2 regions of the Streptomyces albiaxialis genome follow, and region 2 is predicted to be linked to the other one. Evidence: riboswitches for the same ligand, from Rfam matches in the RefSeq annotation. Region 2 holds a riboswitch; the other holds the start of a gene.

Evidence for each region. A riboswitch is a leader RNA that binds a small molecule or an ion and turns the genes downstream of it on or off. The one in region 2 is predicted to bind glycine.
Region 1: it holds a riboswitch for glycine, as region 2 does, so the genes downstream of both, gcvP (aminomethyl-transferring glycine dehydrogenase) here and gcvT (glycine cleavage system aminomethyltransferase GcvT) in region 2, are expected to answer to the same signal.

Annotation. Positions count from the first base shown of each region.
Region 1 is NZ_BAAAPE010000002.1:652,854-657,213, forward strand. Features, by position in the region: gene gcvP (aminomethyl-transferring glycine dehydrogenase) at 1-2,306, opposite strand, end outside; glycine riboswitch at 2,495-2,592, opposite strand; gene ABD343_RS08025 (PRC-barrel domain-containing protein) at 2,746-3,126, shown strand; gene ABD343_RS08030 (DNA polymerase IV) at 3,039-4,360, opposite strand, start outside.
Region 2 is NZ_BAAAPE010000022.1:176,594-180,953, reverse strand. Features, by position in the region: gene glyA (serine hydroxymethyltransferase) at 1-932, opposite strand, end outside; gene gcvH (glycine cleavage system protein GcvH) at 1,047-1,427, opposite strand; gene gcvT (glycine cleavage system aminomethyltransferase GcvT) at 1,524-2,669, opposite strand; glycine riboswitch at 2,815-2,925, opposite strand; gene ABD343_RS35720 (AAA family ATPase) at 3,114-3,824, shown strand; gene ABD343_RS35715 (hypothetical protein) at 3,802-4,360, opposite strand, start outside.

The DNA.
Region 1 (4,360 bases), on a different contig from region 2:
GGCAGGATTCCGGCCGAGCCCCAGGGCGCGCCGGAGACCGGGCCGATGCCCGTCTCGGGCCCGGCGGCGGGCTGGAGCGGGTGGTTGGGCAGGTACGGCGCCAGGTGCGCGCGGACGCCGATCGGGCCGACGCCCGGACCGCCGCCGCCGTGCGGGATGCAGAAGGTCTTGTGCAGGTTCAGGTGCGAGACGTCGGCGCCGAACTTGCCGGGGCGGGCGAGCCCCAGCAGCGCGTTGAGGTTCGCCCCGTCCACGTAGACCTGGCCGCCCGCGTCGTGCACGGCGCCGCAGATGTCGGTGATGTGCTCCTCGAACACCCCGTGCGTGGAGGGGTAGGTGACCATGAGGACCGAGAGCTTGTCGCCGTGCTTCTCGATCTTGGCGCGCAGGTCCTCGACGTCCACGTCGCCGTTCTCGCTGGTCTTGACGACGACGACCTTCATCCCGGCCATCACCGCACTCGCCGCGTTCGTCCCGTGCGCGGAGGAGGGGATGAGGCAGATGTCGCGCTGCGTGTCCCCGTTCGCCCGGTGGTACGCGCGAACGGCCAGCAGACCGGCCAGCTCGCCCTGCGAGCCCGCGTTGGGCTGGAGGGACACCTTGTCGTAGCCGGTGACCTCGGCGAGGCGGTCCTCCAGCTCGCGGATCAGCGTCAGATAGCCCTCGGCCTGATCGGCGGGCGCGAAGGGGTGCATGCCGCCGAACTCGGGCCAGGTCACGGCCTCCATCTCGGTGGTCGCGTTGAGCTTCATCGTGCAGGAGCCGAGCGGGATCATGCCGCGGTCCAGCGCGTAGTCCCGGTCGGAGAGACGGCGCAGGTAGCGCAGCATGGCCGTCTCGGAGCGGTGCTCGTGGAAGACCGGGTGCGTCAGATACTCGTCCGTACGCAGCAGGTCCTCGGGCAGCGCGTCCTCGGTCTCCGCGTCGAGCGCGTCGACGTCGAGGTCGGCGGCCCCGCCGACGCCGAAGGCGGCCCAGACGGTGGCCAGGTGCGCGCGGCTCGTCGTCTCGTCGCAGGCGATGCCCACGTGGTCGGCGTCCACCGATCGCAGGTTGACCCCGGCCTCGCGGGCGCGCTCGACGGCCTCCGCGGCCCTGCCGGGGACACGGACGGTGACCGTGTCGAAGAACGCCTCGTGGACGACCTCCACGCCGCCCGCGCGCAGCCCGGCGGCGAGCAGCGCCGCGTACCGGTGCGTACGGCGGGCGATGGCGGCGAGGCCGTCCGGGCCGTGGTACGCCGCGTACATCCCCGCCATCACGGCGAGCAGCACCTGCGCGGTGCAGATGTTGCTGGTGGCCTTCTCGCGGCGGATGTGCTGCTCACGGGTCTGGAGCGCGAGGCGGTACGCCTGGTCGCCGTCGGCGTCCACGGACACGCCGACGAGCCGCCCGGGCAGGCTGCGCGCGAACGTCTCGCGCACCGCCATGTAGCCCGCGTGGGGCCCGCCGAATCCCATCGGGACGCCGAAGCGCTGGCTGGAGCCGACGGCGATGTCGGCGCCCAGCTCGCCGGGCGAGGTCAGCAGGGTCAGCGCGAGCAGGTCGGCGGCGACGGTGACGACGGCACCCAGCTCGTGCGCCCGCTCGATGACGGCGCGGTGGTCGCGCACGGCGCCGGACGCGCCCGGGTACTGGAGGAGGACGCCGAAGACGCCGCGCTCGGCGATCTCCTCGGGGATGCCCGCGCCCAGGTCGGCGACGACGATCTCGACGCCGGTCGGCTCCGCGCGCGTACGCAGCACGGCGACGGTCTGCGGCAGGCAGTCGGCGTCGACGAGGAAGACGCCGTCCTTGACCTTGCCCACGCGCCGCGACAGCGCCATGGCCTCGGCGGCGGCGGTGGACTCGTCCAGCAGCGAGGCACCGGAGGTCGGCAGTCCGGTCAGGTCGGCGACGACCGTCTGGAAGTTGAGCAGCGCCTCCAGGCGGCCCTGTGAGATCTCCGGCTGGTATGGGGTGTACGCGGTGTACCAGGCGGGGTTCTCCATCACGTTCCGCAGGATCACGGGCGGCGTGAACGTGCCGTAGTAGCCCAGGCCGATCATGGACTGCAGCACCTGGTTACGGGCGGCCAGGCCGCGCAGCTCGGCCAGCACCTCGGCCTCGCTCCGCGCGTCGGGCAGCGCGAGCGCCTCGGTGCTCTTGATCACGTCCGGCACGGCCGCCTCGGTCAGCTCGTCCAGCGAGCCGTACCCGACCTGGGCGAGCATCTTGGCCTGGGCGGCGCTGTCGGGGCCGATATGGCGGTTCTCGAAGGGAGCCGCGCTCTCCAGAGCGGTGAGCGGAATGCGGTGGGAAGTCATCTGCGGGGGCCTCCTGGTCTCTGGGACCTTCGAGGGCACCTGGCACGGGTGCCCGGACGGCCTCCCCCTCTGTCATCGCAACCTGAGAGTTTCACCGGGCGGCCCCGCACTGCGGCAGTCCGGCTTTCACCGTCGGTGAGGAGGGGCTTCGGTGCTGGTCCGGGGCCCGCCCTGCTTTCCAGAGTGACCTCGTCCGCGCGGTACGTGAGCCTGAGAGATTCCGGGGAGGAGTTGCTCCTTCGGCGCCTCCGGCAACCTCACCGGAGGACTCTCCCGCACGGGGTCGACAGCCACTTGCGAGCCTATCAGCGCACCCTCTCCGGGGGACCAGGCCCGCACTCAAGTGGCCAACCGCCGAAAAGTACCGTTTCGTTGTAGGTGTAGACATACGTGTACGTGGAATTCCGGTGAACCAGGCTCGACCTGAGGGAGGGACCCTGTGCAGACCGATATCGATCCCCGGAACCTGATCGGCCGCAAGGCGTTCGACCGCGACGGAACCAAGATCGGCACCGTGGACGAGGTGTACCTCGACGACGCCACGGGCGAGCCCGAGTGGGCCGCCGTGCGCACCGGCCTGTTCAGCAGGGACGCCTTCGTGCCGCTGGAGCCCAGCAGGCTCTCCGACGACGGGCTGAACGTGCCCTTCGCCCGCGCGCTGATCAAGGAGGCCCCCGACTTCGGCGTCGGGCGCCACCTCTCCCCCGAACAGGAGCTCCAGCTCTACCACCACTACGGGCTGGACCTCCCCGCCGCCGAGGGCGGCCCCGCTCCGGCCCCCGACCGCGACTTCGGCCGGATAGCCGGCTCCGAGGGCTGAGGGGCTCCGCTCCCCGCCAGCACCTCGGCGACGGCCGCGTCCAGCATCCGCGGCTCCACGGCCTCCAGCTCCGGATCGTCCACGGAAAACGTCCGCACCCGCCCCGGCGGCGTGTCCGGCTCCTCGAAGCGGACCGTGACCTTCCCGACCCCGCTGCCCTGCACCCACCCGCGCCCGTGCACGGCGTGCCGCACGTCCTTTCCCGGCGTCCAGCGTCTGTCCTCGGGCAGCTCCGCGCTCTCCGGCGCGACGGGCGGCGCGGGCCTGACCTGCGCGCCTCCCCCGGCCCCGGTCCCGGCCCGGGCGCCGGCCCCGTCACCGTCCCCCAGCCGGTCTGCCCTCTCCGCGTCATCCGCCCCCGCTGTCTCCTCCGCCTCCTCCTGCGCGGCACGGGCCTGCGCGAAGAGGTCCTCCTGGGTGAAGTCGGCCAGGCCGCTCACGCCCACCCCCAGCAGCCGCACACCGGCCGTGGTGTCCACGAGGTCGATGAGCCGCGCTGCGGCCTCCTTGACCACCGCCGGGTCGTCCGTGGGACCGCGCAGGGTCTCCGAACGGGTCAGCGTCGAGAAGTCGTAACTCCTCACCTTGATCACCACGGTCCGGCCCGAGCGCCCGGCGCCGCGCAGCCGCTCCACGCAGCGCTCCGCGAGCCGCGCGACCTCCATCTGGACGCGCGTACGGTCCGTGAGGTCCACGTCGTAGGTGTCCTCGACCGAGACCGACTTCGCGTCGCGCTCGGCGACCACGGGCCGCTCGTCGATCCCGTGCGCCATCGCGTACAGCGACGTGCCGTGCGCCTTGCCCAGCAGGCGGAGCAGCTCGGCCTCCCCCGCCTCGGCCGTCTCCCCCACCGTGGTGATCCCGGCCCTGCGCAGCGTCTCCGCCGTCGCGGGCCCTACGCCCGGCAGCGTCCGCACGGACATCGGGGCGAGCATCTCCTGCTCGGTGCCCGGCTCGATCAGCACCAGCCCGTCCGGCTTGGCCTGCTCCGAGGCGATCTTCGCCAGCATCTTGGACCCGGCGAGCCCCACCGAGCCGCTCAGCCCCGTCTCCGCCCGGATCGCGCGCCGCAGCCGCTCCCCCACCTCGCGCCCGCTCCCGGCCTCCGAGAGCGCCTCACCGGCCTCCAGGTCGACGAACGCCTCGTCCAGGCTCAGCGGCTCCACCAGCGGCGACAGCTCCCCCAGCAGGCCCATCACGACCTCGCTCACCTGCCGGTAGAGCCCGAAGCGGG
Region 2 (4,360 bases):
GAGACGCCCGCGTCCACGGCGTCCTGGCGCAGCAGGCGCTCGGCGAGGATCTTGGCGCCGGAGAGCGTGCGCCGCTGGCGCTCCTTGAACTCCTCGGTCGCCGCGATCTTGAACGAGACGGCCTTCGCCGCGATGACATGCTCCAGCGGGCCGCCCTGCTGGCCGGGGAAGACCGCGGAGTTGATCTTCTTGGCGTACTCCTTCTTGGAGAGGATCACGCCGCCGCGCGGGCCGCCGAGCGTCTTGTGCGTGGTCGTCGTGACGACGTCCGCGTACGGCACGGGGGAGGGGTGCAGCCCCGCCGCGACGAGGCCCGCGAAGTGCGCCATGTCGACCATGAGCAGCGCGCCGACCTCGTCGGCGACCTTGCGGAACGCGGCGAAGTCGAGCTGGCGCGGGTACGCCGACCAGCCCGCGATGATCATCTGCGGGCGGTGCTCCCTGGCCAGCTCCGCGACCTGGTCCATGTCGACCTGGCCGGTCTCGGCGTCGACCTGGTAGGCGACGACGTTGTAGAGCTTGCCGGAGAAGTTGATCTTCATGCCGTGGGTGAGGTGCCCGCCGTGGGCCAGGTCCAGGCCCATGATCGTGTCGCCCGGCTTCAGCAGCGCGAACATCGCCGCCGCGTTGGCCTGGGCGCCCGAGTGCGGCTGGACGTTCGCGGCCTCGGCGCCGAACAGCTCCTTGATCCGGTCGCGGGCGAGCCGCTCGACGACGTCGACGTACTCGCAGCCGCCGTAGTAGCGGCGGCCGGGGTAGCCCTCGGCGTACTTGTTGGTGAGGACCGAGCCCTGGGCCTCCATGGCGGCGACCGCGGCGAAGTTCTCCGACGCGATCATTTCGAGGGTGGACTGCTGGCGGTGGAGCTCGGAGTCGACGGCGGCGGCGACGTCCGGGTCCACCTCGTGGAGGGAGCTGTTCAGAAGCGACATGGAACCATCCCGGAAAGGCGAGAGCGGGCAGGCGGCGGGTCGTGAGCGGGGCGCGCGGACCCCGGCTCGTGAGCGGGGCCCGGGGGCCCCGGCTCGTGAGTACCCCGGCGGACCTCAGTCACCCGAGGCGAACGCGGTGTACTCGTCGGCGGAGAGCAGGTCGTCCGGCACCTCGGAGACCTTGATCTTGAACAGCCATCCGCCCTCGAAGGGTTCGGAGTTCACCAGCGCCGGGTCGTCCACCACGTCCTGGTTGATCTCGGTGACCTCGCCCGACGCCGGGGAGTAGAGGTCGCTGACGGACTTGGTCGACTCCAGCTCGCCGCAGGTCTCGCCCGCGTCGACGGTGTCACCGACAGCCGGGAGCTGGACGAACACGACATCGCCGAGGGCGCCGGCGGCGTGCGCCGTGATGCCGACCGTCGCGACGCCGTCCGCGGCGTCGGTCAGCCACTCGTGCTCCTTGCTGTAGCGAAGCTGCTGGGGGTTGCTCATGGGGTGATTCTCCTGGATGTGTCGCGTTCGGCGAAAACGGGTCTTGGCTGGTGGGACGGAGGTCACGCTCTTGACAGAGCCGTGCCCCGCGTCTCCCTAACGCTTCCGTGAGTAGAAGGGGAGCGCCACGACCTCGTACGGCTCGTGGCTGCCCCGGATGTCGACGGCGACCCCCGGCGTGCCGGGCGCGGCGTGCGCCGCGTCCACGTACGCCATCGCGATCGGCTTGCCGAGCGTGGGGGAGGGGGCGCCCGAGGTGACCTCGCCGATCACCGAACCGTCGGCCGTGCTCACCACCGGATACCCGGCGCGCGGCACGCGGCGTCCCTCCGCGACGAGGCCGACCAGCTTGCGCGGCGGCGCCGTCTCGGCCCTGCGCGCGGCCTCCTCCAGGGGCGCGCGCCCCACGAAGCGGCCGTCGTTCGTGGTCTTCTCGAACTTCACGGTCCTGCCCAGGCCCGCGTCGAACGGTGTCAGCTCCGTCGACAGCTCGTGCCCGTACAGCGGCATGCCCGCCTCCAGGCGCAGCGTGTCCCGGCAGCTCAGCCCGCAGGGCACCAGCCCGACGCCCTCGCCCGCCTTCGTCAGCGCCTCCCACACGGCCACCGCGTCCTCCGGCGCGACGAACAGCTCGAAGCCGTCCTCGCCCGTGTATCCCGTACGGGCGATGAGCGCGCTCTTCCCCGCGACGGTGCCGGGCAGGCCCGCGTAGTACTTGAGGCCGTCGAGGTCCGCGTCGGTGAGGGACTTGAGGATGCCGGAGGCCTCCGGGCCCTGGACCGCGAGCAGCGCGTAGGCGTCGCGGTCGTCCGTCACGACGGCCTGGAAGTCCGGGTCGCGGGGGACGCGCGCGACCAGCGCGTCCAGCACGACCTGCGCGTTCGCCGCGTTGGCGACGACGAGGAAGCGCTCCGCCGCGGTGCGGTAGACGATCAGGTCGTCGAGGATGCCGCCGTCCTCGTCGCAGATCATCGTGTAGCGGGCGCGGCCGACCTTGAGGGCGCCGAGATTGCCGATGAGCGCGTAGTCCAGGAAGTCCCCGGCCCGGGCGCCGGTGATGGTGATCTCGCCCATGTGGGAGAGGTCGAACAGCCCGGCGCGGGTACGGACGGCGAGGTGCTCCTCGCGCTCGCTCCCGTACCGCAGCGGCATGTCCCAGCCCGCGAAGTCCGTCATCGTGGCGCCGAGCGCGCGATGCGTGGCGTCGAGGGCTGTCTTACGGGGGATATGGGGCTCAGTCATCTTCAGGCTCCAGGCTTGTGACGCGGATGTCCTCCCCATCTGTCATCGGAACCTGAGAGGTTCGCCGGAAGCGCTGGCTGCCCGGCTTGCACCTTGGGTGGAGCCGCACCGCCGGATGGCGGAGGGCTCGCTTTTCAGATCTGCCTCACCCTGCGCGGTATCGGGGCCTGAGAGATTCAAGGGAGGATCTTGCTCCTTCGGCGCCCCGGCGACCCGGTCTGCGACCGGCTTCCGAGGACTCTCCCGCGCGGGCTCGAACGGCCTGTATGGAGTTGGCCCGCACATCATTGCACGGGGGATAGCCCCCCGGAAGACGCAGCATCGCACGGGGCCGCCGCGCCCGACTGCCCCTGTTGGGCGGGCAATCACCTTGAATCGCATTACCTTTTCTTGACACTCTCTGAGGAGCGGCGGCGGAGCTGCCGCCTCCGGGAGGGGTGATCTGTGGGCAGCCTGCGCGACCTGCGGGGGACGGCGGCCGGAGGCGTTCTGCGCTATCCGGACGGCGATGTGGTGGTGGTCTCCGGGCTCCCCGGCAGCGGCAAGTCGACGCTGATCCGGCGGACGGTGCCCGTACGCGGCGGGGCGTACGGGGTGATCAGCGTCGACTCCCAGGACACCCGCGAGCGCTGGGAGCGGGCCCTGCCGTCCTGGCTGCCGTACGGGGCGTACCGCCCGCTGGCGCGGATCGCGCACTACGCGGGCCTGCGGCGGGCCCTGGCCTCCGGCGCCGGCGTGGTGGTGCACGACTGCGGGACGCAGAGCTGGGTGCGGCGCTGGCTGGCCGCCGACGCGCGGCGGCGCGGCCGCGCCCTGCACCTGCTGCTGCTCGACGTCCCGCCCGAGACGGCGCTCGCCGGGCAGGCGGCGCGCGGCCGGGGCGTGTCCGGGTACGCGTTCCGCCGTCACCTGCGTGCCGTGCGCAGGCTCACCGCCGACGCGGAGGAGGACAGGCTGCCGCGCGGCACGGACACCGCCGTCCTGCTGGACCGGGCCGCGGCCGAGGCGCTGAGCGGGATGGTCTTCGCCCCGGTCCCCGAGGGGCTGCGCACGCGCACGGTCCCGTCCCCGGGACGAGGGGACGGGACCGTGCGCGGGGACAGCGGGGGCCGCGTCAGCGCGGCCCCCGGTGTCAGCGACCCTCTGCCGGGGTGACCGGCGAGGCGGGGGCCGCCGGGTTCGCGGGCGCGGCGGGCTGCGCGGGGGTCTGCGGGTTCTGCTGACCCTGCGGGGCCTGGGGGACCTGCGGGTTCTGGGGCTGCTGGCCCGTCTGCGGGGTCTGGGGGTTCTGCGGGGCCTGCGGCTGCGTGGCGTCCTGCGGCTTCTGCGGGTTCTGCGGCTTCTGCGCGTTCTGGGGCTTCTGCGGCTTCTTCGCCTCCTGGGGCTTCTTGGCCTCCTGGGGCTTCTTCGCCTCCTGCGGCTTCTTCGCGGCCTGCGGGGTCTTCGGGACCTTGGCGAGACCCTTGAGGTCGGCGGCCGGGAGCTTGCTGTTGGCGTTCGCCGCGGCGATCACGTTCACCGTGCTGAGCAGCGTCTTCTCCGCGGCGGCGCGGGTCTTGCGCGCGTCACCGGCGGCCGACGCCTTCAGCAGCTCGGCGGAGCTGGCCTGGAGCTGGGCCGCGGCCTTCGTGGTCAGCTCGGCGGCGGGCAGCGGGCGGGCCTTGGCGGCCTTCGGCGCGATCGACGTGCGC